One region of the Streptomyces sp. ATCC 21386 genome, then DNA from elsewhere that is predicted to be linked to it. Evidence: riboswitches for the same ligand, from Rfam matches in the RefSeq annotation. Region 1 holds a riboswitch; the other holds the start of a gene.

Region 1 (15,437 bases):
TGTTGTACGCCTCGGTGGCTTTCTCGGCCTCCTCGTACAACCGGTCCACTTCGGCGCGGGTGGTGTCGTGCGGCGCGGCGGCGGCCGGCTGGACGGGGATGGCGCCGAGGGCGGCGGCAGCGGCGGACAGCACGCCGAGGGCGGCGGCCGCGCCCCGGTCGAACCCGGACGGTACAAGGCGACTGTGGGACACCACGGGAAGCCGCACTCCCTTCGACGGCGGACAGGGTGCTCCCCGGGCCGGAAGTCGCACCACAGAAGGGCTGTGCTCACGGCGGGTGAGGGAAGCGCGGCCGACAGTAGCCGCGTGACGGTCTCCCAGCCAAAGACCTCCGCGGCAACACAGCGTGACGTCCGGCCTCGGGCCCAGGTCACCAGCGGGAGAAGGGGTCAGCACGAGGTGCGGGAATTCGCCCGTTCGGGCGGCTCTGTGTCCTGATCTTGAAGCAGAACAGGGCCGACCGTCACACTGTGTGACGAGCGGCCCTGTTCGAGGCGGAGCGGGTGTCAGCCGACGACGCGGACACCGAACTGGAAGCTGCCGATGGTGCTCATCGACTCGTAGCGGACGACCTTGCCCGGGTAGGGGGCGTGCAGGACCATGCCGTTGCCCGCGTAGAGGCCGACGTGTCCGAGGTCGTTGAAGAACACCAGGTCGCCGGGCTTGAGCTGGTCGCGCCCGATCTTCGTGCCGTCGTTCTGCTGCGTGTACGTGGTCCGGGAGATCGAGACACCGGCCTGGGCGTAGGCCCACTGGGTCAGTCCGGAGCAGTCGTAGGAGTTGGGGCCGCTGCCACCGGAGACGTACGGCTTGCCGACCTGGGTGTCGGCGGCGGCGAGGGCGGCGGCGCCGTAGCTGGAGGCGGGCGCCTCGTTGCCGAGTTCGACGCGGTCCCCGGCGTCGCGGCTGGCGCGGGTCTCCTGCTCGTCCAGGGCGGCCTTCTCCTCGGCCGTCAGGGTGTTGAGGAGCTTCTGCGCGGCGGCCAGCTTGCTCTGGACTTCCTTCTTCTTGTCCGCCAGGGTCTCGCGGGTGTCCGCGAGGTCCTCCAGCTTCTCCGTGGCCTCCTGGCGCTGCTGCGCGAGCGTGCGCTGCTTCTCCTGGATCTTCTTGAGCGCCTCGACCTGCTGACCGGTCAGCTGGTCGAGCGTGGCGGCCTTGTCCAGGTAGTCGTCCGGGTCGGCCGAGAGGAAGAGCTGGATCGAGGAGTCGATGCCACCCGAGCGGTACTGGGCGCTGGCCGCCAGGCCTATGCCCTCCCGGAGCTCGTTGAGCTCCTCCTGACCCTTGGCGACGTTGTCCTGGATCGTGGAGATCTCCTTCTCGAGCTTCTCCTGCTTCTCCTCGGCCCCGTTGAGCTTGTCGGTGGCCCGCCCGGCGTCCTCGTACAGCTTGTGGACCTTGGCCTGGACGTCGTCCTTGCTCGGCTTCTCGCCGGGGGTGGCGTTGGCGGCCTGCGAGGTCAGGGCCACGGCAGCGGCGGCAGCGGTGGTGAGCACGGTCACACGCGTACGGCTCGGCTGCTTGGGTCGACGGTGGGACGCCACGGTAGGTGAACTCCTTCATGTGAGCGACCGACCGGCGGGGACTCCGGCGACGATCACCCGTTGAGAGGTTTGAGCCCAGACCCTAGTGACCCAACGGTGATCACTTCAAATCCCCCACAGGAAAAATCCCGCCCCAGGGCGCACAATTTACACTCAACACACATCCAGTAGCGCCCGGTTGACGCTACGTTGCGCAACAGTTCCGTCCAATTCGGTCATAGCGCCCGTACGTTGCCCTTGGGGCCCAGGGGATCGAACGGTCAGGAAAGGCGCTTGAGGAGCACCGCGGAGGCGACCGGCCGGGCCCCCGCCTTGGCGATCCCGTCGGCCACCTCACGGTCGGTGGAGACGACGATGACCGGCCGGCCGGGGGGTTCGGCGCGCACCAGCTGGCGGATCAACTCGTCGGCGGTGACACCCGGCTTGGAGAACAGCACCCGCACTCCGCGCGGCGGCGCGAGCAGCACCGGCGCGGCCAGCTCGGCCCCGTCGAAGACACAGGTCACCTCGGCACCGGTCTGCGCGGCGAGCTGGGAGAGCTGCCCGAGGAGCCGCAGCCGCTGCTTCTCCAGCGGCATCTGCGGATAGCCGGTCTTGGTGACGTTGTAGCCGTCGACGACGAGGTGCGCCTGCGGCAGCGCCAGCAACTGGTCCAGGATCGCCGGGTCGTTCTCCGACAGCGCGCGGGCGGCGATGTCCTTCGGGGTCATCCGGCCCGGCTCGACCGCGTCGACGGTCTCGGCGGGCCGTACGGAGACCGGCGGCAGCGCCAGTTCACGTCTGAGGCCCTGGGCCGCGTCCAGCACGGTGTCCAGCAGCAGCCGTACCCGCATGTCCTCGACGCTGCGGCCCTCGCGGGCGGCCCTCCGGGTGGCCTCCAGGGCGGCCTCCGCCTCGCCGAGCCGCGCCTTGAGCCGCCGGGTCTCGCTCTCGGCGGCCGACACCTGGGCGTGGCCCTCGGCACGCAGGGTCTCCATCTCGGCGTGCAGCTTGCGCAGGGCGGCCTCGCCGCGCTTGACGTCGCTGAGGGCGGCCCGGAGCTTGCGGTGCAGCGAGTCGGCGTCCTTCTTGGCCGATTCCAGCTCCGCGCGCAGCCGTTCCGTCTCGGTCTTCGTGTGGCCGCGGGCCTCGGCGAGCTGCTCGCGCAGCCGCTCCAGCTCGGCGCGGCTCTCCTCGTCGGCGCGCTCGGCGTCGGCCCGCAGGGCCTCCTCACCGGCGGCGGCGACCAGCTTCACCCAGCCCGTGGGGCGCAGCACATAGGCCGCGGCCGCCACGTCCAGCGGATCCGCGGCCGGGGGCGGCGCACCCGTGTCGAGGGCGCCGGCCAGCTCCGGATGGGCCTCCCGGAACCGCTCCCCGATCCGCTGTCTGAAGAGCGTGTCGCTCTCCACGGCGGCCGCCATGGCGTTCCCGGCGAACTTGACCCGGCGGTTCGGGGCGAACCGGGCGTACTGTCTGAGCTGGGCGGGCAGTTCGCCGACGGTCAGTCCGCCGAACCCGTCGGAGACGATCTGCACGACGCGCTTGCGGACGCCCTCGGGCAGCGGACGGTCGAGCACCTCAGCGGCGCCGTCGCCCGGCCCCCCGCCTGAGCTCTCCACCATCCGTCACACCCCATCTCTTCGCGGGGCCGTCCCCGCTCCCGACGTCACCGGAGCAGGGGGACCCCCATCCTCAGGAGCCGGCGCCCGGCCTGTCGACGAGTTCCACCTGGTCCACGGCGTTGCACCAGCGGCAACGGACCGACTCGATGGTCTCACTGACCACGTTGCGCTCCTCGACCTCGGGCTTCCCGGCGAGATCGAGGTGAACGTACTCGACGACCTTCGACGAGCGGGTCACGTCGAACCGCGTGAGGTTGCCACAGAGCGTGCAGCGCCAGCGGGTGGTGTCCGTCGGCAGGGGAACCGTCATCGTGGCTGCTCTTCCTTCTTCCGGTCTTCCGGTCCGTGTAGCACCGGCGTCCCGGTGCGTGTGGCTCGTAACCCTACGGCCTGACCGGTCCTGGACGCCTGTTCGCCTGCGGTGGCGCCGCGGATTGCCCGCGGGGGCGGGGCCGATCGCCGTCGGCGGCGAGGCGGTCTGTGCGGGTGAGTCCCGTTACGTCATGCTCTGCTCATGATCGGCAAGTGGAGCACCTCGGCCGCCCGGGCCGTACGAAACGAGTCGGCGCCGGTGACGTACGGGCTGATCGCCGTGTGCTGTGCGCTCTTCCTGATCGGACCGGCGGCGGGCCTCAACCCCGTGTACGGCACCGGGGACGAGCTGCTCGCCGCGCAGCGGGCGTACTTCCGGCGCTGGGGTGTCGTCCCGGACGAGCTGTTCCACGGCACCGGGCGCGCGGCGCTCACGCCCCTCACGGCGCTCTTCGTCCACGGCAGCTGGCTGCATCTCCTCGGCAACATGCTCTTCCTCTTCGTCTTCGGGGCGATGGCCGAGGAGCGCATGGGCCATGTGGAGTTCGCCCTCTTCTACGTGGGCTGCGGCTATGTCGCGCTGGTGGCGTACGCGGCGGCGCACGCCGGGTCCCCGCAGTCGCTGGTCGGCGCGTCGGGGGCGATCTCCGCGGTCCTCGGCGCGTTTCTGTTCCTGTTCCCCAGGGCGCGGGTGACGAGCCTCCTGCCCTTCCTCTTCTTTCTTCCGCTGCGGTTCCCGGCGTGGGTCACCCTGCCGTTCTGGGTGAGCCTGCAGTGGCTGGCCGCGGGCCGGCAGACCTCGGGGCCGGGGGTCGCCTATCTGGCACACCTGGTGGGGTTCGGACTGGGGTTCGCCTACGCGTGGGGGCGCTACGGGCGTGGGGCTAGAGTGAAAGCGCCCGTGGATGTTCCGTCGGACGTCCCCGCTCCGGCCCCCGAGGGAGAGAAACAGCCGTGATCACCGCGATCGTGCTCATCAAGACCAGCGTGGACCGGATCCCGGAGATCGCGGAGTCGATCGCCGCCCTCGAATCCGTGAGCGAGGTGTTCTCGGTGACCGGTACCTACGACCTGGTGGCCATGGTCCGGGTGAAGGCCCACGACGACCTGGCCGACGTGATCCCCGGGTCCATCAGCAAGATCCCGGGTGTGCTGGGCACCGACACGCACGTGGCGTTCCGGACGTACTCGCAGCACGACCTGGAGGCCGCGTTCGCCATCGGACTGGACGGCTGAGACCCGCGAGCCGCCCCGAGATGAAGAAGTCCTCATCTCACCCTCATCCTCGCCGACGGGTCTCCTCCGCAGGATCGTCCCCATGGTCTTCTCCCGCCGGATCGCGGCTCTCGCCGCCGTCGTGGCGATTCCGCTCGGGATCGCCGCGACCAGTTTCGCCCTGACCGACAGCCCGCAGCCGCCGAAGGTGCCCTCCAAAGTGGAGCTGGAGAGCGGGTCGCCCAGTCCCACGCCGTCACGGCCGGAGGCAACGCCCAGTGACGAGGTCGTGTCGCGGCCCCCGGTGACCGACAGTTCCGCGAGTGACGACGATGACGACGACGCCGCCGAGCAGGACGGCCGGGACGACGCCGACGACGGCCCCGGTGACGAAGGCTGACCGACCGCGCGGGCGGGTCTCGGCCCGCGTCCGGATCCTGCTGTGGCTGCTGCTCGTGATGACCGTGGCGCTCGCCTCGGTGGCGACGACCACGCGGTCGATCCTCCTGCGGGACGTGGACCAGCGGGTCGACGAACTGCTGGTCCAGGAGGCCGGGGAGTTCACCAACCTCCAGGAGGAGGGCGTCGATCCGGAGACCGGACGGCCCTTCACCGAGCCCGCCCGGCTGCTGACCGTCTTCCTGCAACGGCAGAACGCAGACGTCCACGAGGAACTGATCGGACTCGTCGGCCGGCCCGGGCAGTCCCCCCGATGGCTCAGACAGCAACGGGAGGTCGCCGTCGCGCTGCCGTTGTACAAGGACGCCGACGCCCAGCGGAAGATCTTCGACTCTCCCCGTTCATCGGGCACCCTGGAACGGCCCACCGGCGAGATCCGCTGGGCGAAGGTGGAGGTGGCCCGGTACGGGGCCGCGGCGGACGCGGCGTTCGTGGTCGCCTTCCATCCGGCGGGCGAGCAGCGACGCGCGGACGAGGTGTTCCGGGTGCTCCTCGCCATCTCCGGGGTGGCCCTGCTGATGACGACCGGTATCGCCTGGGTGGTCGCGGGCCGGATCCTCAAGCCCGTACGGCTCGTGCGGTCCGCCGCGGCGCAGCTCACCGAGCAGGACCTCACCCGGCGCATCCCGGTGCACGGCAGGGACGACGTGGCCGCCCTCGCCGAGACGTTCAACGGGATGCTCGACCGGCTGGAACGGGCGTTCGCCGCGCAGCGGGAGTTCGTCGACGACGCGGGGCACGAGCTGCGCACCCCCATCACCATCGTGCGCGGCCATCTGGAGCTGATGGGGGACGATCCCGCCGAACGCGAGGAGACGGTCCGGCTGGTCACCGACGAACTGGACCGGATGAGCCGCATCGTCGAGGACCTGCTGCTGCTCGCCAAGGCCGAACGGCCCGACTTCGTCAGTCCCGAACCGGTCCAGCTCGCCGAACTCACCGCCGATGTCTACGTCAAGGCCCGCACTCTGGGCGACCGCGACTGGCAGCTCGCCGAAGTGGCCGACCGGCAGGTCGAGTTGGATCCCCAGCGGATCACGCAGGCGATGGTCCAGCTCGCCCAGAACGCCGTGCAGCACACCACCGCCGGCCAGAGCATCCGCATCGGTTCCCGCGCCGACGGTGCGTCGATCGAGCTGTACGTCGTCGACTCGGGGCCCGGGGTGCAACCGCAGGACACCGAGGTGATCTTCGAGAGGTTCCGGCGCGGTACGGCGAGACGCGGCGCCCGCGGCTCAGGCGCCGGGCTCGGTCTGTCGATCGTCCGCGCGATCGCCGAGGCCCACGGCGGCCGGGTCCGGCTGCACCCGACCGAGGGCGGCGGCGCGACCTTCGTCCTGACTCTGGAGGAGGCACGCGCATGAAACCGACGGACACCGAAGGAGCTCGCCCGTGAACCGCATCCTCATCGTCGAGGACGAGGAACGCATCGCCTCGTTCGTGGAGAAGGGCCTGCGCGCGGGCGGCTTCACCACGACCGTGGTCGGCGACGGCGACGCGGCCTACGACTACGCCCTCACCGGCGGTTTCGACCTGATCGTCCTCGACATCGGTCTCCCCGGCCGCGACGGCTTCACGGTCCTGCGCGAGCTGCGCGAGGCCCGGGTGACCGTCCCGGTGATCGTGCTGACCGCCCGCGACTCCGTACGCGACACCGTGGCCGGCCTGGAGGGCGGCGCCGACGACTGGATGACCAAGCCGTTCCGCTTCGAGGAACTGCTCGCGCGCGTCCGCCTCCGGCTGCGTACGGCCGCACGGGCGCCCGAGGTGACGATGCTGCGCAGCGGCGAACTGACCCTGGACCTGCGGACGCGGCGGGCGAGGGCCGGGGAGCGCCTGGTGGACCTGACGGCGCGGGAGTTCGTCCTGCTGGAACTGTTCCTGCGCCACCCCGGCCAGGTCCTGTCCCGGGAGCAGATCCTGTCCCACGTCTGGGGCTACGACTTCGACCCGGGGTCGAACATCGTGGACGTGTACGTACGGGCGCTGCGGAAGAAGCTCGGAGCCGCACAACTGGAGACGGTGCGGGGCATGGGCTACCGCTTGCCCGCAGCCGCGCCCCTCTAGGGGCACGGGGAACTGCGCGCCCCCCACAGGCCCGCGGCCGAAGACCGACGTGAAGTTCCCTTCATCAACGCCTCATCAAGGACTCACCCCCGGGTCGAACCCTTGAAGACGTGACCCTGACCCTCCGTCTCGCCGCCTCCCTCTGCGTGGCCCTCTCCCTCTGCGCCCTGCTCGCGGTACCCGGCAATTTCGTCGGCCTCGGCGGAGACGCCCGCCTCACCCTCGCGGTGTTCGCGCTGGCGACCTGCGCGTGGATCGGCACCCCGATCGACGACACCTACATCGCCCTCGGCGCCGGCCTCGCCCTCACCGTCACGGGAGTGATCAGCGACGACACCCTCTTCCGTACCCTCGGCGACGACACCGTATGGCTGCTGATCTGCGCGTTCGTCCTGGCGGCGGCGGTGACCCGGACGGGGCTCGCGGGCCGGGCCGCGGCCTTTCTCGTCAGCGGCGCGCGCACCGTACGGCAGCTGACACACCTGACGACGGCGGCGCTCGTGGTGACCGCCTTCGCCGTGCCCGCCACCTCGGGCCGCGCCGCGCTCGCGCTGCCCGTGTTCCTGGCCCTGGCGAAGGCGCTGGCCGACCGGCGACGACTGGTCGTGATGCTCGCGCTGCTGTTCCCCACCGTGATCCTGCTGTCGGCGGTGGCGACCCTGATCGGCGCGGGCGCGCATCTGATCACCGTGTCGGTGCTGTGGGAGGCGACCGGCGACCGGATCGGCTTCACCCAGTGGTTGCTGCTGGGGCTGCCGCTGGCCATCGTGTCGTCCCATCTGGCGGCCGAGGCCGTCCTGTTGACGACGACCCGCCGCGCGGACCGCCGGGGCCTCGTGCGCGTCACCGTCGAGGAGATCCAGCTCCACAGCGAGCGACCGGTGTCCGGCCCCTGGTCGGCCGCGGAGTCGCGGTGCGCCCTGCTGCTGGCCACGGTCGTGGTCCTGTGGTGCAGCGAGCCGCTGCACCGGGTGCCGCCGGCCGTGGTCGCGCTGATCGGGGCGGTCGTCGCCTGCTCGCCGGCGCTGGGCACCGTGCGGCTGAAGGACGCGCTGAGGACCGTGCCCTGGTCGATGCTGCTGTTCATGGCCGCGACGATGGCGATGGGCGTCGCGCTCAGCGACTCGGGGGCGGCGAAGTGGCTGGTCTCCGGGCTGCCCGCGGGGCTCACACCGCCGCTCTTCCTGGCCGTGGTCGTGGCGGTGAGCACGGCCGCGCATCTGGTGCTGCAGTCGCGGTCGGCACGGTCGTCGGTGCTGGTCCCGCTGGTGGTCGCGGCGGCCGTGGGTGCCGGGGTCAATCCGGTCGCCGCCGCGCTAGCCTCCACCGCCGCGGCGGGCTTCTGCCACACCCTCCCCGCCTCGGCGAAGCCGGTCGCGCTCTTCGCCGACCTCCCCGGCACTCCCACCTACACCCCCCGCGACCTGCTGCGGCTCTCCGCCGTCCTGGCCCCGCTGACCGCCGCCCTGATCGTGCTCTTCGCCCTGGCGGTCTGGCCGCTGATGGGCGTCCCGCTCGTCCCGTAACCCTTCGTCAGGAGCCCTGAGAACATGCTGAACCGAGTCGCCGTGGCCCCCAGTGGCTTCAAGGAGTCCCTGTCGGCCGAGGCCGCCGCCGAGGCCATCGCGGAAGGCGTCCGCCGGGCGGTCCCCGACGCCGAGGTGGACCTCATCCCCCTGGTGGACGGGGGCGAGGGCACGGCGGCCGCGCTGGCCGCCTCCACCGGGGGCCGCCTGGTCCCCCGGTTCGCCACCGGCCCGGTCGGCGAACCGCTCGAGACCCACTTCGCCCTCCTCGGCTCCCCAGCCTCCGAAATGACGGACACGGCCGTGGTGGAGATGGCCGCCGTCGCGGGACTCTCCCTCGTCCCCGCCGCCCTGCGCGACCCCGGCGCGACGACCACGTACGGCGTCGGCGAGCTGATCCGTGCCGCGCTCGACACCGGAGTGGGGCGGATCCTGATCGGCTGCGGCGACTCCGGTACGTCGGACGGCGGGGCCGGTGCCCTCCAGGCGCTGGGAGCGCGCCTCCTGGACGCCGCCGGTCGTGAACTACCTGTGGGAGGGCGGGAGTTGACCCGACTGGACCGGATCGACCCGTCCGGTCTCGACCCCCGTCTGAAGGACGTGGAGCTGCTGGTGGCCTGCAACCCGTTCAACGTGCTGTGCGGCGAGAGGGGCGTGGCCCGGGTCTTCGGCCCGCAGAAGGGGGCGACACCGGAGCAGGTCGAGGAGCTCTCCACGGCCCTGGAGAACTGGGCGTACGTCCTCACCCGCGACCTGCCCGACGTGCCCGCCGGCACCGATCTCCGGTACGGCCCCGGCACCGGCGCCTCCGGCGGACTCGGGGCCGGACTGGCCGCCCTGGGCGCCCGGTTGCTCCCCCGCTTCGAGGTGTTGCTGGACCACCTGGACCTCGACGCCCGGCTCGCCCGCGCCGACCTGGTCATCACCGCCGAGGGCGCCCTCGACCACCAGACACCGCGCGGCAAGGTCCCCGCCGAGGTCGCCAGGCGCGCCAAGCTGCACGGCCGCCCGGTCCTCGCCCTCGCGGGCACGCTCGGCGAGGGCGCGCACGAGGTACCCGGCGTGGACGCGTACACCGGCATCCTGCCCGCCCCGATGGCCCTGGCGGAGGCCATGCTCCGCGCGAGCGAGCTCCTCACCGACGCCACGGAACGGGCCCTGCGGATGATCGTCCTGGGCGCACGGGTGACGGCAGGCAGCCGGCCTGCCGAGCGTCAGACGGCCGAGCGTCAGACGGCCGGAACGCAACGCCCGTCCTCCGTACGGTAGTTCCACTGCGCGCCGTCCCGTACGAGCTCCTTCACCGCGCTCACGAACCGCTCCACGTGCTCGTCGGGGGTGCCCGCGCCGAAGCTCACCCGGATCGCGTTCAGGGAGCGCTCGCCGGGCGCGGCCTCGGGGGCGCCGCACTCGCCCTGGGTCTGCGGGTCGCTGCCGAGGAGGGTGCGCACGAGGGGGTGGGCGCAGAAGAGTCCGTCGCGTACGCCGATGCCGTACTCGGCGGACAGGGCGGCGGCGAAGTGGGAGCTGTTCCAGCCCTCGACGACGAAGGAGATGACGCCGACGCGCGGGGCGTCGTCCCCGAAGAGCGAGAGGATCCGCACCTCGGGCACCTCGGCGAGCCCGGCGCGCACGGTGTCGATCAGGTGCCGCTCACGGGCGACCAGGGTGTCGAACCCGGCCTCGGTGAGCGCCTTGCAGGCGGCGGCGATGGAGTAGGCGCCGATGACGTTGGGCGAACCGGCCTCGTGCCGGGCGGCGGTCTCGTGCCACTCGACGTCCACACCGCCGTCGGTGCGCCGGGTCACCTTGCGGCTGGCGCCGCCGCCCGCGAGGTACGGGTCCGCCGCGCGCAGCCAGTCGGCGCGGCCGGCGAGGACGCCCGAACCGAACGGCGCGTACAGCTTGTGGCCGGAGAAGGCGACCCAGTCCACGTCCAACTCCTGTACGGAGAGGGGGTGGTGGGGGGCCAGCTGGGCGGCGTCGAGGACGATCCGCGCGCCGTGGGCGTGCGCGGCGGCGGCCAGCTCCCGCACCGGCCAGATCTCGCCGGTGACGTTGGAGGCGCCGGTGACGCAGACCAGCGCAGGCCCGTGCGGGTCGCGTTCGGCGAGGGCGGCCTCCAGGGTGGCGACGGCCTCCCGCGGCGTGCGGGGCGCGTCCAGGTAGGTGACCCGCGCGTGCCGCCACGGCAGCAGCGAGGCGTGGTGCTCGGTCTCGAAGACGAAGACCTGGCAGTCGGCGGGGAGCGCCTGGGCCAGCAGGTTCAGCGAGTCCGTCGTCGAACGGGTGAAGATCAGCTGGTCGTCGGCACGGCAGTCGAGGAACTCCGCGACGGTCCTGCGGGCGTTCTCGAAGAGGTCGGTCGACAGCTGGGAGAGGTAGCCGGCGCCGCGGTGGACGCTGCCGTAGTAGGGCGCGTACGCCGCCACGTCGTCCCAGACGCGCTGCAGGGCCGGGGCGCTGGCCGCGTAGTCGAGCGCGGCGTAGCTGACCTCTCCGCCGGTGACGAGCGGGACGGTGACATCCCGGCCCAGAACGGGCAGCGGGGCGCAAACGGACTGGTCGGCGGCAAGGGTGGAGACAGACATGGGGTGCTCCCGTGAGGAGGCATGCCGAAGGAAGGCATGCGGAGGAGGAGAAAGAAGAGAAAGGGGTGCGCGGAGGCGGGGCTCGGCGGCCCTATCGCATTCGCTTGCTCACGGAAGACTCCCTCGAAACCGCGCTTGCCGTAGACCTCGCTGCCTACGACCCGGTCTTCACCCGGGGCACCCCGCCACGGAAGGAGGGTTGCCGGACAGCCAGCCGGGGCTATGGGCTGTCACTCATGACCTGAACCAGAACGTACGTGAAGTGATCGCCGCGCCGCAACTCGAGTCCGGATTCCGGAATGGGGCGCCTGCTAGCTCGGGGGCGGGACGGTTCGTTGGCGACCGCGGGCCCGGTGGGGCTTCTCGCGCACATCCCCGCGCCCTAGAAGACCAGGCCCTTCGGGCCTGAAAAGCGGCGGGGCCGCGAGTTGAAAGGCATGGGGCGCAGCCCATGCTTTTCAGGGGCGCGGGGAACTGCGCGCGACCAGCCCCCACGCACCCGCAGTCGGAGAACTACCGGTTCAGTCGGAGAACTACCGGTTCGTCGCCGCGACCCACCGCTCGAGGACCCGCCGCGCCGACCCGGAGTCGATCGACTCCGCCGCCTTCTCCATCCCGCCCCGCAACTGCTCCGCCAGCGGCCCGGACGTCGGCTCCAACGCCACCAGCGCCGCCGCCGAGTTCAGCAGCACCGCATCCCGCACGGGTCCCGTCTCCCCGGCCAGCAGCCGCCGCGCGACATCCGCGTTGTACGAGGCGTCGGCCCCGCGCAACGCCTCCACCGGCACCAGCTCCAACCCCACGTCACGCGGGTCGAAGCCCTCCTCGGTCACCTTGCCGTCCCGTACGACCCACACCCGCGACGTCGCCGTGGTCGTCAGCTCGTCCAGCCCGTCGTCCCCGCGGAAGACCAGCGAGGAGTTGCCGCGCTCGGCGAAGACACCGGCCATGATCGGCGCCATCCGGGGGTCGGCCACACCGACCGCCTGGGCCCGCACCTTCGCCGGGTTGGCCAGCGGCCCGAGCGCGTTGAAGACGGTTCTGATGCCCAACTGCCCACGCGCTGCGGCCACATGACGCAGCGCCGGATGGAACTTCACCGCGAAGCAGAAGGTGATCCCGGCCTCCTCGGCGACCTCGGCCACCCGCTGCGGCGTCAGCTCCAGATTGACGCCCAGCTTCTCCAGCACGTCGGACGCCCCGGACGCCGACGACGCGGCCCGGTTGCCGTGCTTGACGACCTTCGCGCCCGTACCGGCGACGACGATCGACGACATGGTGGAGATGTTGACCGTCTTGGCGCCGTCCCCGCCCGTACCGACGATGTCGACGGTCCTCCCCGACACCTCGATCACCTTGGCGTGCTCGTACAGCGCCTCGACGAGACCGGTGATCTCCTCGACGGTCTCCCCCTTGGCCCGCAGCGCGACCACGAACCCGGCGATCTGCGCGTCCGTCGCCTCACCGCGCATGATCTGGTCCATCGCCCAGAAGGTGGCACCGGCGTCCTGGTCGTGCCCGGACAGCAGCGCGTTCAGCACGGCGGGCCAGGAACGGCCCGCCGCGGTGTCGCCTCCAGCGGGGGTCACAGCGCTCATAGCCGCTCCTGGGTGTCGTAGCCGCGAGCAGGGGATGCCACGCGGACCGCGAAATCACTGATACGCCCACCCTATCCAGGTCGGGGCACGGCGAAGGGCCCCCGTCCGAAGATCGGACGGGGGCCCTTCGACCGTGTGTGGCGAAGCGAAGCGATCAGTGGTGGCCGTGGCCGCTCGTGATCTCCTTGTACTCCTCGACGGTCGGCTTGGCGATCTGGCTGTCCGGGCCGTAGTAGCCCTTGTTCAGCTTGACGCGGACCTTCTCCAGGCGCGAGACCTTGCGGGCGACACCGTTCTCGTCGACCGCGGGGCCGAGCTCGGCCGGCTTGTACTGCTCGTGCGCCGTGAGCGTGTGCAGCTGCTCCTGGCTGAGCGGCTCGTGGACCTCGATGAACTCACCGTGCGGCAGGCGCTTGATGATGCCGGTCTCGCGACCGTGCAGGATCTTGTCCTTGTCGCGGCGCTGCAGGCCGAGGCAGATGCGCTTGGTGACGACGAACGCGAGGACCGGGGCCACGAAGAACGCGATCCGGACGAACCAGGTGATCGAGTTGATCGACAGGTGGAAGTGGGTCGCCCAGAGGTCGTTTCCACCACCGATCAGCAGGACCATGTACCAGGTGATCCACGCGACGCCGAAGGCCGTACGGGTCGGCGCGTTGCGCGGGCGGTCCAGGATGTGGTGCTCGCGCTTGTCGCCGGTGACCCAGGACTCGATGAACGGGTAGACCGCGATCGCGACCAGGACCAACGGGAAGATCACCAGCGGGATGAACACGCCCAGGACGAGCGTGTGACCCCAGAAGTTGATCTCCCAGCCCGGCATGACACGGATCAGACCCTCGGAGAAGCCCATGTACCAGTCGGGCTGGGCGCCGGTGGAGACCTGGTCCGGCCGGTAGGGGCCCATGGTCCAGATCGGGTTGATCGTGGCGATCGCCGAGATGATCGCGATGACGCCGAAGACCAGGAAGAAGAAGCCGCCGGCCTTCGCCATGTACACGGGGAGCAGCGGCATGCCGACGACGTTGTTGTTCGTCTTGCCGGGACCCGCGTACTGGGTGTGCTTGTGGTAGAAGACCAGGATCAGGTGCGCCACCACGAGGCCGAGCATGATGCCCGGCAGCAGCAGGATGTGGACGGAGTAGAAGCGGGCCACGAAGTCGCCGCCCGGGAACTCCCCGCCGAAGAGGAAGAACGACAGGTACGTGCCGACGATCGGCACGGACAGGACCGCGCCCTCCATGAAGCGGACACCGGTGCCGGAGAGCAGGTCGTCCGGGAGCGAGTAACCGGTGAAGCCGGTGAACATGCCGAGGACGAACAGCAGGAAGCCGAACAGCCAGTTGACCTCACGGGGCTTGCGGAACGCACCCGTGAAGAACACGCGCATCATGTGCACGAACATGCCGGCGAGGAAGATCAACGCGGCCCAGTGGTGGATCTGCCGGATCAGCAGACCACCGCGCACCTCGAAGGAGATGTGCATGGTCGAGTTGAACGCCTCGGACATCAGCTGACCCTGCAGCGGGATGTAGCTGCCGTGGTACTCCACCTCGTTCATCGACGGGTGGAAGAAGAGAGTCAGGTACACACCCGTGAGGATGATGATGATGAAGCTGTACAGGCAGATCTCGCCCAGCATGAACGACCAGTGGTCGGGGAAGATCTTGCGCATGTTGGCCTTGGCCAGGGAGTAGACCCCGAGCCGGCCGTCGGCCCAGTCGGCGACGCGCTCGCCGGCCGGTGCCTTGGCACGCTTGTCGCGTGCGTCGGTGGTGGGCGTAGTACTCATCCGCGCTCCCAGAAGGCAGGACCGACGGGCTCTTCGAAGTCGCCGACCGCTTCGAGGTAGCCCTCTTCGCCGACGGTGATCCTCAGCTGCGGAAGGGCGTGACCCGCGGGGCCGAAGATGACCCGCCCGCCGTCGGCGAGGTCGAAGGTGGACTGGTGGCAGGGGCAGAGCACGTGGTGCGTCTGCTGCTCGTACAGCGAGATCGGGCATCCCACGTGGGTGCAGATCTTCGAGAACGCCACGATGCCCTCGTGGGACCACTCCAGCTCGCGCTTGTCCTTGATGTCGTTCGGCTGGATCCGAACGATCATCAGGGCGTCCTTGGCGATGTTCTTCTGGAAGTCGTGGTCGTGCTCGTCCAGGCCGTCCGGCATGGCGAAGGTCAGCGACCCGACCGCGACGTCCGAGGGACGCAGCGGCTCGTTGGTGTTCATGTTGACGAGCTTCTTGCCCTTGGCCCAGGTGGTGTGCCGCAGCTTGGTGCCGGGCGCGGGGCCGAGGCCGCCGAGCAGGAAGACACCGGAGAGCGGGAACAGGGCCAGCGCGCCGAACATCGTGTTGCGGATCAGCTTGCGGCGGCCGAGCGCGGACTCCTGGGCACCCTGCTTGAAGTCGGCCAGGACCTTGGCCTTGACCTCGGGCGAGGCCTCGATCGGGTGACGCTCGTCGGCGACCTCGACGTCCGACATCAGCGTGCGGGCCCAGTGGACCGCGCCGGCGCCGAT
Region 2 (15,437 bases), 2.1 Mb from region 1:
GATCTCGGGGGGAGGGCGAATGGAGACCGAGTCGGAGCCCTACGTCCGTCTGACGACGCTGCGGCAGCTGCACCAGGTGATGGCGGACATGAACACCGCGCGCAGCCTGGCCGACACGCTGCAGACCGTCGCCGACGGTGTGGTCAACGGCCTGGGCTACGAACTGGCCTGCGTCAACCTCGTCCGCCCCGACGGCGACCTGGTCGTCGCCGCCCCGACGGCGACCTGGTCGTCGCCGCCCTCTCCGGCAACAGCGCGGCCGAGGCCCTGATCACCGGCCGCGTAGGCTCCCGCGCGTCCTGGGACCGTCGGCTGAACATGGGCGAAGCCTGGGGCGACCTGCGGTTCATACCGCACACCGAGGGCTGGGTGCTCGACGAGGACGACGTCCCCCAGTGGTACACCGACGGCCCCGCGCCCCGCTTCGAGGACGAGTGGCACCCCTCCGACCGGCTCTTCGCTCCGATGTACACCCCGGGCGCCGGCGGCGCCTCCTGCGGCGAGCTGCTCGGGGTCATTTCCGTGGACCGGCCGCGAAACGGTCGCCGACCGGGCGCGTGGGGACGCGAAGCGCTCCAGATGTACGCCTTCCAGGCCGCCATCGCGATCAGTAACGCTCGGCTGCGCGCCAACATGCAGCGCGCACTGGTCAGGCTCGAAAGGGAGCAGCAGGCGCTGCGCGCCAGCGAGGAATCCTTCCGCCAGGCGTTCGAATACGCCCCGAGCGGTATGGCCATCGCGGAGATGGGCGGCGACCAGCACGGCCGGCTCCTGCGGACCAACGACGCCCTGTGCCGGCTGCTGGGCCGGCCCGCCTCCGCCATGCGGCGGTACGCCTTCTCCGACCTCGTCCACCCCGAGGACATAGGCACCCTCCTGCGGACCTCCGCCGAGGGCGGGCGCGCCGAGCTGCGCCTCGGGCGCCGCGACGGGACGTACGTGTGGGTGTCCCTGCGCAACAGTGTGGTCGCGGACGCCGCCGACGGGCCCCGCTTCCTGCTCACCCACGTCGAGGACATCGAGGAGCGCAAGCGGCGTGAGCTCCAGCTCGCGCACCGGGCCTCGCACGACGCCCTCACGGGCCTGCCGAACTCCGCCGAGCTGCGCTCGCGCCTGTCCGCCCGTATCTGCCAGCGCCCCCAGTCCCTCCCGGCCGGCGCGGCGGCCGACTCCATGAACGCGGCCTTCGGGCAGTTCGGCGAGCAGGGCGAGGGGGGCGATTTCGGGGAGTACGGCGCCGAGCACGCGGCGCGGCTGCCGCACCCGTCGTTCGACGCCTACGAGGCCGCCGGGCACAGCGGGCACGCCTTCGACTTCCACGCGGTCGGCAGGCCGTACGACGCCTTCGACCACCATGTGCACGCCGTCGCGCCCGAGGACGATCGGGACGACGGGACCAAGGGGCTCGCGGTGCTCTTCTGCGACCTCGACGGGTTCAAGTCGATCAACGACCGGTTCGGGCACAACGCGGGCGACGCCGTCCTCATCGAGGTGGCCCGGCGGCTCAGCCGGGGTGTGCGCGACGGCGACACCGTGGCCCGGCTCGGCGGTGACGAGTTCGTCGTCCTCGCCGACGGGCTCGGCCGCGCCGACGCCCAGGACCTCGCCGTACGCCTGCGCAACGAGATCATCCAGCCGATTCGCGTCGACGGCCGCGCGATGCGCGTCGGGGCCAGTTTCGGCATCGGATGGGCCCACTGCGGAATGACGGCGGACGAGGTGTTGAAATCAGCTGACGAGCGGATGTACGTCGAGAAACGATCTCGTCCCAGACAGCACAGGCGGGCCGGATAGAGCCCGGTGTGACAGCGGAGACACCGGGACGGAAGCCCAGGTCAGAGCCCGCTGGCGGCTGAAAAGCGCCTGGTCGGCGCTGGGCCGGCCGGGCGATGAGGTCCGAGTCACCCGTTTGGGCCAGCGCGAGCGGGTAGGCTCGCTGTCCTACACCCCCACGCACCAACCCGCCACCCGTACGTGTATGTACCGCACCGCTGAGGAGACCTAGGGATGACGCCCGGCAACAACGGCGCGAGCACGCCCGAGGACGACGACCCGTTCGGCTACCTCTACGCCGACGGGCAGGCCCGAGGAGCCCAGCCGCCCACGGGGAGCTACGGCTACCCGAACGCGGTCAACCGGGTCCGACCGGTCGGCGAGCGGCAGTACGGACAGCAGACGCAGCAGGCGCCCCAGGCCGCCACCGCGCAGTACGGGCAGGTCCCGCAGCAGGGATACGGCCAGCCGCAGGGCGCCCCTGGACAGCCGAACGCGCACTACCAGGCCCCCGAGAGCTTCTCCGGTGGCGCCCAGACGACGCGTCAGCAGAGCTACGGCAACGGCGGGGGCGGCGGCCGGGGCCGTGGCCCCAACACCAAGGGCCTCCTCATCGGCGCGATCGCCGTGGTGGCCGCCGTGGTGATCGGCATCAGCGTCGCCATGCTGGGCGGCGACGATTCCGACGGCGCCTCGGGCAACGACTCCGGTGCCTCCACCGGCCCCACCACCCAGGAGAGCGCCGACCCCAGCCCCTCGGCCAGCAAGACCAAGAAGCCCGAGACCGCCGAACTCCCCAAGGCCGAGGCCAAGACCCTCCTCCTCGGCGGCAACGCGGCCATCGCCTCCGACGTCCCCGGCGCGAAGTCGGAGGGCGGGTTCTATGTGGGGAACTTCAACTCGGTCGGGTCGTCGGTGACGTGGAAGACGGAGGACGTGCCGAAGACCGATTCCTACCGGCTGTACGTCGTCTACGGCGTGCCCGGCAAGAACGCCAACGCCACGCTCACGGTCAACGGCAAGGTCCAGAGCCGCCCGCTCAACTTGGAGAACTTCTCGAAGGCTCCGGAGGGCGACTACGAGAAGGGCTGGACCTACAGCTGGTCCGCCGTCCAGCTCAACAAGGGCACCAACGAGATCAAGATCTCGTGCGAGCAGGGCAACTCCTGCGACGTCAACATCGACCAGCTGTACCTGACCGGCAAGAACGAGGAAGGCGGGAACTGAGCGCCTTCGCTCACGCCGCCGTGACCTCCCCCGTCACCGTCACCTGGTCCACCAGTTCCTCGTACGCCTGACGGTCGAACTCGCCCGCCACCGGGGTCAGTACGGTCGCGGCCGACAGGGCCGTCGCGCGGGCCAGGCGGTCGGGCCAGGAGAGGCGGTCGACCAGGCCCGACAGGAGGCCCGCCACCGCCGAGTCGCCCGCGCCGGTCGGGTTGCCGCGCAGACGGCGGGGCGGGGTGGCACGCCAGAGGCCCTCGGGGGTGTGGGCGAGCAGACCGTCGGGGCCGAGGGAGGCGACGACCGCCTGCGCGCCGCGACGGCGGGCGTCCCGGGTCGCGCGGGACGGCTCGTGGGAGCCGGTGAGCTCGGCCAGTTCGTCGGTGTTCGGCTTCACCAGGTCGGGGCGGGCCGCCACCCCGCGCCGCAACGGCTCGCCGCTGGTGTCCAGCAGGACCGGCACGGACAGTGTGCGGGCCGTCCGGACCAGGCCCGCGTACGCCCCCACAGGCACCCCCGGCGGCAGACTTCCGCACAGGGCCACCACCGAGGCGGAGCGCAGCAGATCGACGTACGCCTCCTGGAAGGCGGACCACTCGGCGGGTGAGACGAGCGGGCCCGGTTCGTTGAGCTGAGTCGTGTCACCGCTCGCGTCGGCCACGGCGATCGTCCGGCGGGTCGCGCCCTCCACCGGCACCAGCGCGTCCACCACGCCCGCTGTGTGCGTGAGCCGGTCCTGCACGGCCCGGCCGGTCGCGCCGCCGACGAAACCGGTGACGGTCACCTCGTGGCCGAGCGCCGCCAGCACCCGGGCCACGTTCAGGCCCTTGCCGCCGGGCCGTTCGATGACATCGGTCACCCGGTGCGTGGTGTGGGGCCTGAGGTCCCGTACGCGGTAGGTGAGGTCGAGAGCGGTGTTCAGTGTGACCGTGAGGATCACCTGGGCCTACCCCCTTTGGTGCTCGTGGGCGCGCCTGCCGAGTATCAGGGTGCGCTCGCCCGGACGCGGTTGCGGAGGCTCGATCATGCCAAAAGAGCGGCGGTCGTCCCAGCCCTCCGGGACAACCGCCGCACTCCGCACCTCATGCCAACAACCAGCCGAATCACCCCAGTTGGGGATCGACCACCCATTCGCCCTTGCGCAGCACCCCCTTGAGGTCGAAGTGCGCGTCGAGGAGGACCAGGTCGGCGTCCTTGCCGGGGTCCAGGGAGCCCACGCGGTCGTAGAGGCCGAGGAGTTTCGCCGGGTTGGAGCAGAGGGCGGCGACGGCGTCCTCGACGGGGAGGCGGTCGAGGGTGACGGCCCGTTTGAAGGCGCGGTCCTGGGTGAGGGTCGAGCCGGCGATCGAGCCGCCCTCCACCAGACGGGCCACCCCGTCCACGACCTCGACGGCCAGCGGGCCCAGCGTGTAGCGGCCGTCGCCGAAGCCGGCGGCGTCCATGGCGTCGGTGATGAACGCGACGCGGTCCGCGCCCGCGTGACGGAACGCCAGCTGGAGGGCGGCGGGGTGGAGATGGGTGCCGTCGTTGATCAGCTCGACCGTGATCCGTTCGTCCTCCAGGAGCGCGGCGATCGGACCGGGGTCGCGGTGGCCGAGCGGTGGCATCGCGTTGAAGAGGTGGGTGGCCACGGTCGCGCCCGCGTCGATGGCCTGAACCGTCTGTTCGTACGTCGCGTCGGTGTGTCCGATCGCCGCGATGACGCCGTGTTCGGCGAGGAGCCGTACGGAGTCGAGGCCGCCGGGGAGTTCGGTGGCGAGGGTGACCATCGCGGCCCGGCCGCGCGCCGCGTCGATCAGCTTGCGGACCTCCGCCGGGTCGGGGTCGCGCAGGAGGGCCTCCGAGTGGGCGCCCTTGCGGCAGGGGGAGATGAAGGGGCCCTCGAAGTGGATGCCGGCGATGTCGCCCTGTTCGGCGAGTTCGGAGAGGAGGCCGGCGCGGTGGGCGAGGCCGTCCATGTCGTCGGTGACCGTGGAGGCGACGAGGGTGGTGGTGCCGTGCAGGCGGTGGGTGCGGATGCCCGTGAGCACCTCGTCGACGGTGCCGGAGGTGAAGGAGGCTCCGCCGCCGCCGTGGTTGTGGAGGTCGACGAAGCCGGGGACGATCCAGTGGCCGCGGACGTCGATGGTGCGGGCGTTCTCGGGGATGCCTTCGGTGATCTTGGTGCCGTCGATGGTGAGTCGGGCGTTTTTTGCCGTGCCGGTGGGGAGGACGACGTCGGCGCCTTCCAGGACGTAGGGACGCGCTGGGTTCGGCGACTGCGGGTGGGTGGGGGCTGGTCGCGCCCGCGCGCCGGCAGCCGCATGTTCAGCGCTGCCCCGTGCCCCTGACGGGGCGCTGGTTTCGGACCCTTGGTCGGAAAATGCGGGGGGCATCAGGCGGTTACCTCCGAAGGGTCCGTCGGGGTTGTGGGGCTCGTGGGGGCGATCAGGTCCCAGGCCATCAGGCCGGCGCCCAGGCTGCCCGCGGTGTCGCCCAGGGCCGCGGGGACGATGGTGGGGACCTTCTGGAAGGTCACCCGGTGTTCCACGGCGGCGCGGAGAGGGTCGAACAGGGTGTCACCGGCCTCCGCCAGGCCGCCGCCGATGATGAGGGTGCGGGGGTCGAGGAGAGTGAGGGCGGTGACGAGGCCGTCGGCGAGGGCGTCGACGGCGTGCTGCCAGACGGCGCTCGCGCGCGGGTCGCCCGACTCGACGGCCTTGGCGCAGTCCGCCGCGTCGGCCTCGGGTTCCCCGCACGTCTGCGCCCAGGCCTGGCTGACGGCCGCCGCCGAGGCGTACCGCTCCAGACAGCCGTACTGCCCGCAGGGGCACGGGATGCCCCCGGGCCGTACGACGACGTGGCCGATCTCGCCCGCGAAGCCGTGGGCGCCTGCCTCCACCCGGCCGTCGACGCCGATCGCGCCGGCGATCCCGGTGCCGAGCGCCACGAAGAGATAGCGGTCCGCGCCCCGGCCCGCGCCCACGCGCCCCTCCGCGAGCCCTCCGGTGCGTACGTCGTGGCCGAGGGCGACCGGGACGCCGAGGCGTTCGGTGAGGAGCGCGCGCAGCGGGACGTCGCGCCAGCCGAGGTTGGCGGCGTAGACGGCCGTGCCCCGCTCGGCGTCGACGATGCCGGGCACGGCGACGCCGGCGGCGAGGGCGGGCTCGCCGAAGTGCCGTTCGCCGTACGTGCGCAGCTCTGCGGCGAAGTCGAGGATCGACGCGACGACGGCTTCCGGCCCGCGCTCGCGTCCGGTCGCCCGGCGTGCCTGGTGCAGCAGGACGGGGGCCCCGGCGGGTGTACCCCCGGAGTCCGCGCTGTCGGCCCCGACCAGCGCGGCCTTCATCCCGGTGCCGCCCACGTCGAGGGCGATGACATGTCTCACGGAGGACAGTGTGGCCCTTGGACCCGCGAGAGGTCTAGTCCACTCGCGTGGTCTAGACCTCATGAGAGGAGTGGTGTAGACCTTATGGAGGGTTCGAGAAGTTGAGTGATCAACGGCCTTGAGCGGAGAGCCGGTGACTCAGGCTGGTTCACGCGGGGGCACGTGCGACGGGTTTGGGGCAGGACGAGTGCGAGAGCGGCAGCGGCGGACGAAGACGGGCGTCAGGAACAGCGGGACGGCGGTACTGACCGCGCTGGGACTGATGGCGACGCTTGCGGGCTGCGGTGCCTCGGCGGCCGACGGCCCCGGCGTCACCCTGGAACTGGTCGCCGCCGACTACGGCGACTCCAGGGCCAACAGCTCCCGGAAGTACTGGGACGACGTCGTGAAGGCGTACGAGAAGAAGACCCCGGGCGTCAAGGTCGACGTCACCGTGTACTCCTGGAACGACGTCGACCGCAAGGTCAAGGAGATGGTCGCCGCCGGTGAGGCGCCCGACATGGCGCAGGCGGGCACCTACGCGGACTACGCCGCCGCCGACCGGCTCTACGAGGTGGACGACCTGCTCTCCATCCCCGTCCAGGCCGGGTTCCTCCCCCAGCTCGCCGACGCCGGCAAGGTGCGGCGCGCCGCCTACGGGATGCCCTTCGCCGCGTCCACCCGCGTCCTCTTCTACAACAAGAAGCTCTTCGCCGAGGCGGGCCTCGACGGCGCCCCGCGCAACTGGAGCGAGCTGGCGGCCGACGCCGAGGCCCTCGACGAGGCCGGGGTCAAGACCCCCTACGCGCTGCCGCTCGGGCCCGAGGAGGCCCAGGCCGAGACCATGCAGTGGCTGCTCAGCGGCGGGGCGGGCTATGTCGACACCGTCGGCACCTACCGTCTCGACTCCGAGGAGAACGTCCGGACCTTCACCTGGCTCAAGGAGAAGCTCGTCGACCAGGGGCTCACCGGGCCCACCGCGCCGGCGGAGCTGAACCGGGCCGACGCGTTCGCGGCGTTCGCGCGCGGGGAGGTCGGCATGCTCAACGGGCACCCCAGCCTGATGCGGATGGCCGCGGACGAGGGGGTCGACTACGGGACGGCCGCCATGCCCGGGTACGGCGGCGGGCGGCACGCGACCATGGGGGTGGCCGACTGGATGATGGCCTTCAAGGAGAACGGCCACGGGGAGGAGATCGGGGACTTCCTCGACTTCGTCTACAGCGACGCGAACGTCCTCGACTTCTCCCGGGAGTACGACCTGCTGCCGGTGACCGTGTCGGCGTCCGAGGAGATGGCGGCGGACAAGGACGAGGCGGACCTCGCGCCGTTCCTCGACGCGTTGCCGGGCGCGGTGCTGCCGCCGGTGGGCAAGACGTCCTGGGCGGATGTCAGCGCGGCGGTCAAGGAGCAGATCGGGCGGGCGGTGCGGCCGGGAACTGATCCGGGGGTTGTGCTGGAGCAGTTGCAGAAGACGGCGAGTGTTGCGGACCGGGGGGAATAGGGCGCCCAGTAGCTCGGGGGTGCGTGTTTCGTTGGCGGGTGCGGGTTCGTGGGGCTTCGCGCGCAGTTCCCCGCGCCCCTGAAAGACCACGGCCCTGCGGGCCTGAAAGACCACGGCCCTGCGGGCCTGAGAGGCGACGGGGCTGCGGGCCTGAGAGGCGACGGGGCTGCGGGATGAAAAGCACGGGGCGCAGCCCCTGCTTTTCAGGGGCGCGGGGAACTGCGCGAGAAGCCCCACCGGCCGCCGGCCGCCGACGACACACGCACCCCCGAGCTGCTGGGCGCCCTGTCACACCCCTCCGTTACGGTCGTCCCATGGACGCGCTCGAACCCCGTGAACAGGCCATCCTCGCCGTGGAACGGCAGTCGTGGGCGGGGCCGGGGGCCAAGGAGCGGGCCATAAGGGAGCGGCTCGGGATCGCTCCCGTGCGGTACTACCAGCTCCTCAACGCCCTGCTCGACGACCCCCGCGCCCTCGCCCACGACCCGGTCACCGTCAACCGGCTGCGAAGGGTGCGAGAGGCCCGCCGCGAGGAGCGATGACGGATAGGGTCGAAGCCATGGGCAGCCACAAGGACGCAGAGAACACGCATCCGGCGAACTCCGGGGCCACCTTGCCGACACCCGTGACCCCCGCCGGGCGGGACGCGCTGGACGCGATCCTCCGACGACCCGGCCGCACGGTGATCGCGCTCGACTTCGACGGCACCCTCGCCCCCATCGTCCCCGACCCCGAACAGGCCCGCGCCCACCCCGACGCCGTGGCCGCGCTCGCCGCACTCGCCCCCAAGGTCGCCTCCGTCGCCGTGGTGACCGGTCGCCCCGCCGCCGTCGCCGTCCGCCACGGCGGCTTCGCCGGTGTCCCCGGACTGGAACACCTCGTCGTCCTCGGCCACTACGGCGCCGAACGCTGGGACGCCGTCACCGGCACCGTCAGCGCCCCCGCCCCGCACCCCGGTGTCGCCGCGGTCCGCGCGGAGCTCCCCGGGCTGCTGGACGGCGTCGGCGCGTGGCAGGGCACCTGGATCGAGGAGAAGGGCCGCGCGGTCGCCGTCCACACGCGCCGCGCCACCGACCCGCAGGCCGCCTTCGAAGCGCTGCGCGCCCCGCTGGCCGACCTCGCCGGCCGGCACGGCCTCATCGTCGAACCCGGCCGCATGGTCCTCGAACTGCGCCCCCCGGGCATGGACAAGGGCGTCGCCCTCCACGACTACCTCAAGGAGACCGCCGCGGAGTCCGTCCTCTACGCCGGCGACGACCTCGGCGACCTCCCCGCCTTCGCCACCGTCGAGAAACTCCGCACCGAGGGCACACCGGGCCTGCTGGTGTGCAGCGGCAGCGCGGAGGTGAGCGAGTTGTCGGAGCGCGCGGACCTGGTGGTGGACGGCCCGGCGGGCGTCGTCCACCTGCTGTCGACGATCGCCGAGCACGTGTAGCGACAGGGGGCCCGGTGCTTTTCAGGGGCGCGGGGAACTGCGGGAGAAACCCCACGCCCCACCGGACCCGCACTCGCCGACGAACCCCCCCGAGCTGTCAGGCGCCCTCCAACGCCCCCAACTGATCCAGGAACCACCGCGTCGGCGGCAATGCGGTCGCCGCCGCGACGAGCCGCTTCGTCCGCTCCGCCCGCTCCGCCGCCGGCTGGCGCAACGCCTCGTGCAGGGCGGCGGCCGTGCCCACCACGTCGTAGGGGTTCACCACCAGCGCGTCGTCGCCCAGCTCCTCGTACGCCCCGGCCTCCCGTGACAGCACGAGGGCGCACCCCTCGTCGGAGACGACCGGCACCTCCTTGGCGACGAGGTTCATGCCGTCCCGGATGGGGTTCACCAGGGCCACGTCGGCGAGCCGGTAGGCCGCGAGGGAGCGCGCGAAGTCGTCCTTCAGGTGGAGGACGACCGGGGTCCAGTCCGGCGTCCCGTACCGCTCGTTGATGTCGTCCGCGACCCGCTGGACCTCGGTCATGTAGTCCCGGTACACCGCGAGGTCCTGCCGCGACGGGTAGGCGAGGGCGATGTGCACGACGCGCTCGCGCCAGTCCGGCCGCTCGTCGAGAAGCTGCCGGAAGGCGTGCAGGCCGCGCACGATGTTCTTGGAGAGTTCCGTACGGTCGACGCGGACGATGGTGCGGCGCGGGGAGCCGTCGGGGGCCGTACCGATCTGCTCCCGCAGCGTGGCCATGCGGTCGTCGACGTCCGCCTGGTGGGCGCGGGCCCGCAGGAAGTCCGCGTCGGCGCCCAGGCCGTGCACGCCGATCCGGGTGCCGGACGGGGCATCGGGGCCGAGGACGGCGCGCGCGCACTCGGTGAACGCGTCCGCCCACCGCCGGGTGAGGAACGCGGCCCGGTCGGCGCCGAGGATGCCGTCGAGCACCTGGGCGGCGATGTCGTCGGGCAACAGCCGGAAGTACTCGACGGGCGCCCACGGGGTGTGGGAGAAGTGACCGATCCGCAGGTCGGGGCGGAGCTCGCGGAGCATCCGGGGGACCAGGGTCAGGTGGTAGTCCTGCACGAGCACGGACGCGCCGTCCGCCGCCTCCTGGGCGAGGGCCTCGGCGAAGGCGCGGTTGTACGTCTCGTACGACGCCCACTGGCGCCGGAACTCCGCGTCGAAGGACGGCTCCAGCGGGGTCTGGTACAGCATGTGGTGCACGAACCACAGCGTGGAGTTGGCGACGCCGTTGTACGCGTCGTGGTGCACGTCGGCGGGGATGTCGAGCATGCGGACGCCGGGCTCGCCGACACCGCGGCGTACGGCCTCGCGGTCGCCGTCGCCGAGGGCGGAGCACACCCAGACGGCCCCCGCGTCCGGGTCGATCGCGGAGAGGCCCGAGACGAGGCCGCCACCGCCGCGCTTCGCTGTGAGGGCGCCGGATTCGTCCTCGGTGTACGTGATGGGGCCGCGGTTGGAGGCGACGAGGATCCGCGCGCTGTGCGTCGATGCCATACGGCTCAACCTAGCCCCTGGGTTCGCCGGTCAAACGTACGGTTCGGCCGTCTACGGGGTGCCTATGGGGCAGGGGGTGCGTGTTGCGTGGGCGGCTGCGGGTGAGTGGGGGCTTCTCGCGCAGTTCCCCGCGCCCCTAGAAGCCCAGGCCCTGCGGGCCTGAAAAGCACGGGGCGCAGCCCCTGCTTTTCAGGGGCGCGGGGAACTGCGCGAGAAGCCCCACTCACCCGCACCCGGCGACGAAACAGGCACCCCCACCCCCTACGCCGCCCTACGCAGCCCTGCGCTCCGCGTACTCCTCGATCTCCAGCATCGGCTGTCGTTCCTCCAGGTCCACCGAGTACGTGCGTGGCTCGAAACCCTCCCGGCCCCGTTCGAACTGCGTCAGGACCGGGCGGATCAGATGGCCCCGGGCCAGCCGCAGCTGAGCCGTGCGGTAGATCGCCGCCGACATGCGGCCCAGCGCCGCCCCGTCCTGGTGCCGGTGTTTGCGGACGCCCACGTCGACCTGCGCGAGCGCGTCGAGGCCGACCAGGTGCAGCGCGTCGACCAGCATGCCCAGCTCGATGCCGTAGCCCACCGGGAACGGCAGCCGCTCGAGGAGCGAGCGCCGGGCCGCGTACTCGCCACCGAGCGGCTGGACGAAGCCGGCCAGCTGAGGCCAGTGCATGTTGAGCAGGGGGCGGGCCATGAGTTCCGTCACACGTCCGCCCTGGCCCGCGGCCGAGCCCAGGGGGCGGTCGTACATCGCCTTGACGAGATCGACACCGGGGTCGGTGAGCAGGGGGCCGACGATCCCGGAGACGAAGTCCGACGAGAACTCCCTGAGGTCCGCGTCGATGAAGCAGACGATGTCGCCGGAGGTCACCATCAGCGACCGCCACAGGACCTCGCCCTTACCGGGCACGGCCGGGATGCGGGGCAGGATGTCGTCGCGGTGGACGACCGTGGCCCCGGCGGCCGCCGCGACCTGCGAGGTCCGGTCGGTCGAGCCGGAGTCGACGACCACGATCTCGTCGACCAGCGGGACCTGTCGCATGAGGTCGTGACGGATGATCGCGACGATGTCGCCGACCGTCTCCTCCTCGTTCAGCGCGGGCAGGACGACGCTGACCGTCTGTCCCGTGGCGCGTTTCGCGGCCATGATCCGGTGCAGCGGGCGGTCGGCCATGGACCAGGAGCGGGTACTCAGCCAGCGCTCGACTTCGTTCAGCACAGTGCGCGGCTCCTCTGCGTTCATCTCGCGGTTCGGACGGCTCTCTCAACTGTCCTGGCCTTCGGTTACAGTCTTGGACAACGCTGATGACCATCGCATGTCGCGGCTCGTCGGCGCATACAACCAAATACCGCTCATCCAGAGGGGCAGAGGGATACGGCCCGATGAAGCCCCGGCAACCCTCCAGCCGGTCTGACCACGACATCCGTTCACCGTCATCGTGGTGAGGCTCCCGGCTAGGGAAGGTGCCAAATCCGTCTCACGGCGAAGTGCGTCGTGAGGAAGATGAGGAGAAAGGGCCTCGCCTCCATGGCTGCGCAGACTGTTGCAAGCACCACCGACTCCCTCGGCTCCACCTCCACAGTAGACCTCGGCCCCGCCGCCGCTCTGAGCTGTCGTGAGTGCGGTCACCGCGTACCCCTCGGCCCGGTCTTCGCGTGCGAGGAGTGTTTCGGGCCGCTGGAGATCGCGTACGACTACTCCGCCTACGACACGGAGGAGCTGCGCAAGCGGATCGAGGCCGGTCCCGCGAACATCTGGCGGTACGCGCCCCTGCTGCCCGTCCCCGCGGACGTGGCCACGAAGCCGAACATCAACCCCGGCTGGACCCAGCTCGTGAAGGCCGACAACCTGGCCGCCGCGCTCGGCGTCGACGCCGGCAAGCTCTTCGTCAAGGACGACTCCGGCAACCCGACGCACTCCTTCAAGGACCGGGTCGTCGCGCAGGCCCTTGAGGCGGCCCGCGCCTTCGGCTTCACCACTCTCTCCTGCTCCTCCACGGGCAACCTGGCCGGTGCCGTCGGCGCCGCCGCCGCCCGCGCCGGCTTCCGGTCCTGCGTGTTCATCCCGCACGACCTGGAGCAGGGCAAGGTCGTCATGGCCGCGATCTACGGCGGCGAGCTCGTCGGCATCGAGGGCAACTACGACGACGTGAACCGCTTCTGCTCCGAGCTGATCGGCGACCCGGCCGGCGAGGGCTGGGGCTTCGTGAACGTCAACCTGCGGCCGTACTACGCTGAGGGCTCCAAGACGCTCGCGTACGAGATCTGCGAGCAGCTCGGCTGGCAGCTTCCCGACCAGCTGGTCGTGCCGATCGCCTCCGGGTCGCAGCTCACGAAGATCGACAAGGGGCTGCAGGAGCTGATCAAGCTCGGGCTCGTCGAGGACAAGCCGTACAAGATCTTCGGCGCTCAGGCCGAGGGGTGCTCGCCGGTGTCGGTGGCCTTCAAGGCCGGGCACGACGTGGTGCGGCCCCAGAAGCCGAACACCATCGCCAAGTCGCTCGCGATCGGCAACCCGGCGGACGGGCCGTATGTGCTGGACATCGCGCGGCGGACCGGTGGGGCCGTGGAGGACGTGACGGACGAGCAGGTCGTCGAGGCGATCAAGCTGCTCGCGCGCACCGAGGGGATCTTCGCGGAGACCGCCGGTGGGGTGACCGTCGGCGTCACGAAGAAGCTGATCGAGGACGGTCTCCTCGACCCGACGCTGACCACGGTCGTGCTCAACACCGGTGACGGTCTCAAGACGCTGGACGCGGTGGCCGGGACCGGCCTGACCGCGACCATCCGGCCCAACCTTGATTCGTTCCGTGAGGCCGGCCTTGTCTAAGGCCTGGTAGTCGTTCGTCTGCGGGTCCGTGGGGCTGGTCGCGCCCACGCGGCGGTAGCCGCACATTGAACACAGCCCCGCGCCCCTAACTCTTCTGCACTGACCGGAGGTCACACGTCATGAGCGTTTCCGTCCGCATCCCCACCATTCTTCGCACCTACACCGGCGGGCAGGCCGAGGTGAGTGCCGAGGGGGCGACCCTCGCCGAGGTCATCGCCGACCTGGAGAAGAACCACACCGGGATCGCCGCCCGGGTGCTCGACGACCAGGGCAAGCTGCGGCGGTTCGTGAACGTGTACGTGAACGACGACGACGTCCGCTTCGAGCAGGGTCTGGAGACGGCTACGCCGGACGGTGCGGGCGTTTCGATCATTCCCGCGGTCGCCGGTGGCTGACCGTCGCCGTACCGGTCGGTAGTAACCGTCGGTAACTTTGATTACCGAGAGTTCATCGAATTGCCCCCTCCGTGAGAGAAGCGGAGGGGGCAATTCTCTATGGTTGAGCACTGTAGAGTTGGGGAACCCGGTCCGATCACCGTAGTGATTCCTTGCCGGGCGCATATCCGATCGCGCCGCACGCCCTATATGAAGTAGCCAAAGTGTGCAGGCCTTTTGCGTATTTCGTTCCTTTTGTGGGGCCCGACTTGCCCTGAATTCAGGCGAATTGTTCGTACATTCCCGACCGGTCGTGTCCAGAATTCTCGTCCGATTGACCTGTTGCAGAGGGCAGTTGGACAGATACATTCGGCCGCGGTCGACGCGTTCCGGCGCACACCCCCAACCGTTGGGGGGTGAGGTCTGACCCGGATCCGCGAAGTGTGGATCTGTGCAAGGGCCAGTAATAGGGGAGTTAGGCATGGCTCAGGGCACCGTCAAGTGGTTCAACGCGGAGAAGGGGTACGGCTTCATCGCGGTCGACGGTGGTGCGGATGTATTCGTCCACTACAGCGCGATCCAGATGGACGGTTACCGCACCCTGGAAGAGGGCCAGCGGGTCGAGTTCGAGATCTCGCAGGGTCAGAAGGGGCCGCAGGCGGACATGGTCCGGCTCGCGGTCGGCTGAAGTAACGCGCCGGGTTTCACGCAGCGACGTTCTTCGTTCTTTTCGGGAGGGCTCGCACCCCGTCAGGGGTGCGGGCCCTCCTGCGTGTGAGGGGTACGTGCGGGGCGCTGGGCCGCCGGGGCGGCGCGTGCGCGGGCGCGTTCACCTGCGGATCATCGAGAGCCGCTTGCACTCGGCATGGTCGAGTGCTAATCATTGGCGTTAGCACTCTGAAGGTGAGAGTGACAACGAGGACCGGGTCGGTGAGGCCCGCAGGCCGGGTGGGGCAAGGAACCACGAGGCAGGCAGGCCGTCCGTCGCGGGCGCCAGCGCGGTCCGGAGCAATCCACCCCAGTCCGGGAGGACCACTTCACATGGCCAAGATCATCGCGTTCGACGAGGAGGCGCGGCGCGGCCTCGAGCGCGGCATGAACCAGCTCGCGGACGCCGTCAAGGTGACGCTCGGCCCCAAGGGCCGGAACGTCGTCCTCGAGAAGAAGTGGGGCGCCCCCACGATCACCAACGATGGTGTGTCCATCGCCAAGGAGATCGAGCTCGAGGACCCGTACGAGAAGATCGGCGCCGAGCTGGTCAAGGAAGTCGCCAAGAAGACGGACGACGTCGCCGGTGACGGTACGACCACCGCGACCGTTCTCGCCCAGGCCCTGGTCAAGGAAGGCCTGCGCAACGTAGCCGCCGGCGCCAACCCGATGGCCCTCAAGCGCGGCATCGAGAAGGCCGTCGAGGCCGTCTCCGGTGCGCTGCTCGACCAGGCCAAGG

The links. Region 1 has a riboswitch for S-adenosylmethionine ahead of GWK25_RS31195 (aminotransferase class V-fold PLP-dependent enzyme). Riboswitches for the same ligand answer to the same signal wherever they lie in the genome.
Positions count from the first base shown of each region.
Region 2: it holds a riboswitch for S-adenosylmethionine, as region 1 does, so the genes downstream of both, thrC (threonine synthase) here and GWK25_RS31195 (aminotransferase class V-fold PLP-dependent enzyme) in region 1, are expected to answer to the same signal.

Region 1 covers NZ_JAAVVL010000001.1:7,239,578-7,255,014, forward strand. Annotated here, with positions in the region: gene GWK25_RS31140 (NlpC/P60 family protein) at 1-196, opposite strand, end outside; gene GWK25_RS31145 (C40 family peptidase) at 508-1,545, opposite strand; gene GWK25_RS31150 (NYN domain-containing protein) at 1,806-3,149, opposite strand; gene GWK25_RS31155 (hypothetical protein) at 3,220-3,459, opposite strand; gene GWK25_RS31160 (rhomboid family intramembrane serine protease) at 3,664-4,419, shown strand; gene GWK25_RS31165 (Lrp/AsnC family transcriptional regulator) at 4,416-4,697, shown strand; gene GWK25_RS31170 (small secreted hydrophilic protein) at 4,780-5,076, shown strand; gene GWK25_RS31175 (HAMP domain-containing sensor histidine kinase) at 5,009-6,499, shown strand; gene GWK25_RS31180 (response regulator transcription factor) at 6,528-7,202, shown strand; gene GWK25_RS31185 (SLC13 family permease) at 7,313-8,728, shown strand; gene GWK25_RS31190 (glycerate kinase) at 8,753-9,997, shown strand; gene GWK25_RS31195 (aminotransferase class V-fold PLP-dependent enzyme) at 9,958-11,319, opposite strand; SAM riboswitch class IV at 11,446-11,561, opposite strand; gene trpD (anthranilate phosphoribosyltransferase) at 11,853-12,917, opposite strand; gene GWK25_RS31205 (cytochrome bc complex cytochrome b subunit) at 13,072-14,712, opposite strand; gene GWK25_RS31210 (ubiquinol-cytochrome c reductase iron-sulfur subunit) at 14,709-15,437, opposite strand, start outside.
Region 2 covers NZ_JAAVVL010000001.1:9,301,090-9,316,526, reverse strand. Annotated here, with positions in the region: partial or broken gene cdgB (diguanylate cyclase CdgB) at 20-1,794, shown strand; gene GWK25_RS39865 (carbohydrate-binding protein) at 2,008-3,000, shown strand; gene GWK25_RS39860 (1-phosphofructokinase family hexose kinase) at 3,011-3,937, opposite strand; gene nagA (N-acetylglucosamine-6-phosphate deacetylase) at 4,101-5,372, opposite strand; gene GWK25_RS39850 (ROK family protein) at 5,372-6,364, opposite strand; gene GWK25_RS39845 (ABC transporter substrate-binding protein) at 6,627-7,847, shown strand; gene GWK25_RS39840 (DUF3263 domain-containing protein) at 8,162-8,389, shown strand; gene otsB (trehalose-phosphatase) at 8,407-9,282, shown strand; gene GWK25_RS39830 (trehalose-6-phosphate synthase) at 9,380-10,789, opposite strand; gene GWK25_RS39825 (glucosyl-3-phosphoglycerate synthase) at 11,061-12,005, opposite strand; SAM riboswitch class I at 12,137-12,297, shown strand; gene thrC (threonine synthase) at 12,315-13,616, shown strand; gene GWK25_RS39815 (MoaD/ThiS family protein) at 13,736-14,011, shown strand; gene GWK25_RS39810 (cold-shock protein) at 14,472-14,678, shown strand; gene groL (chaperonin GroEL) at 15,032-15,437, shown strand, end outside.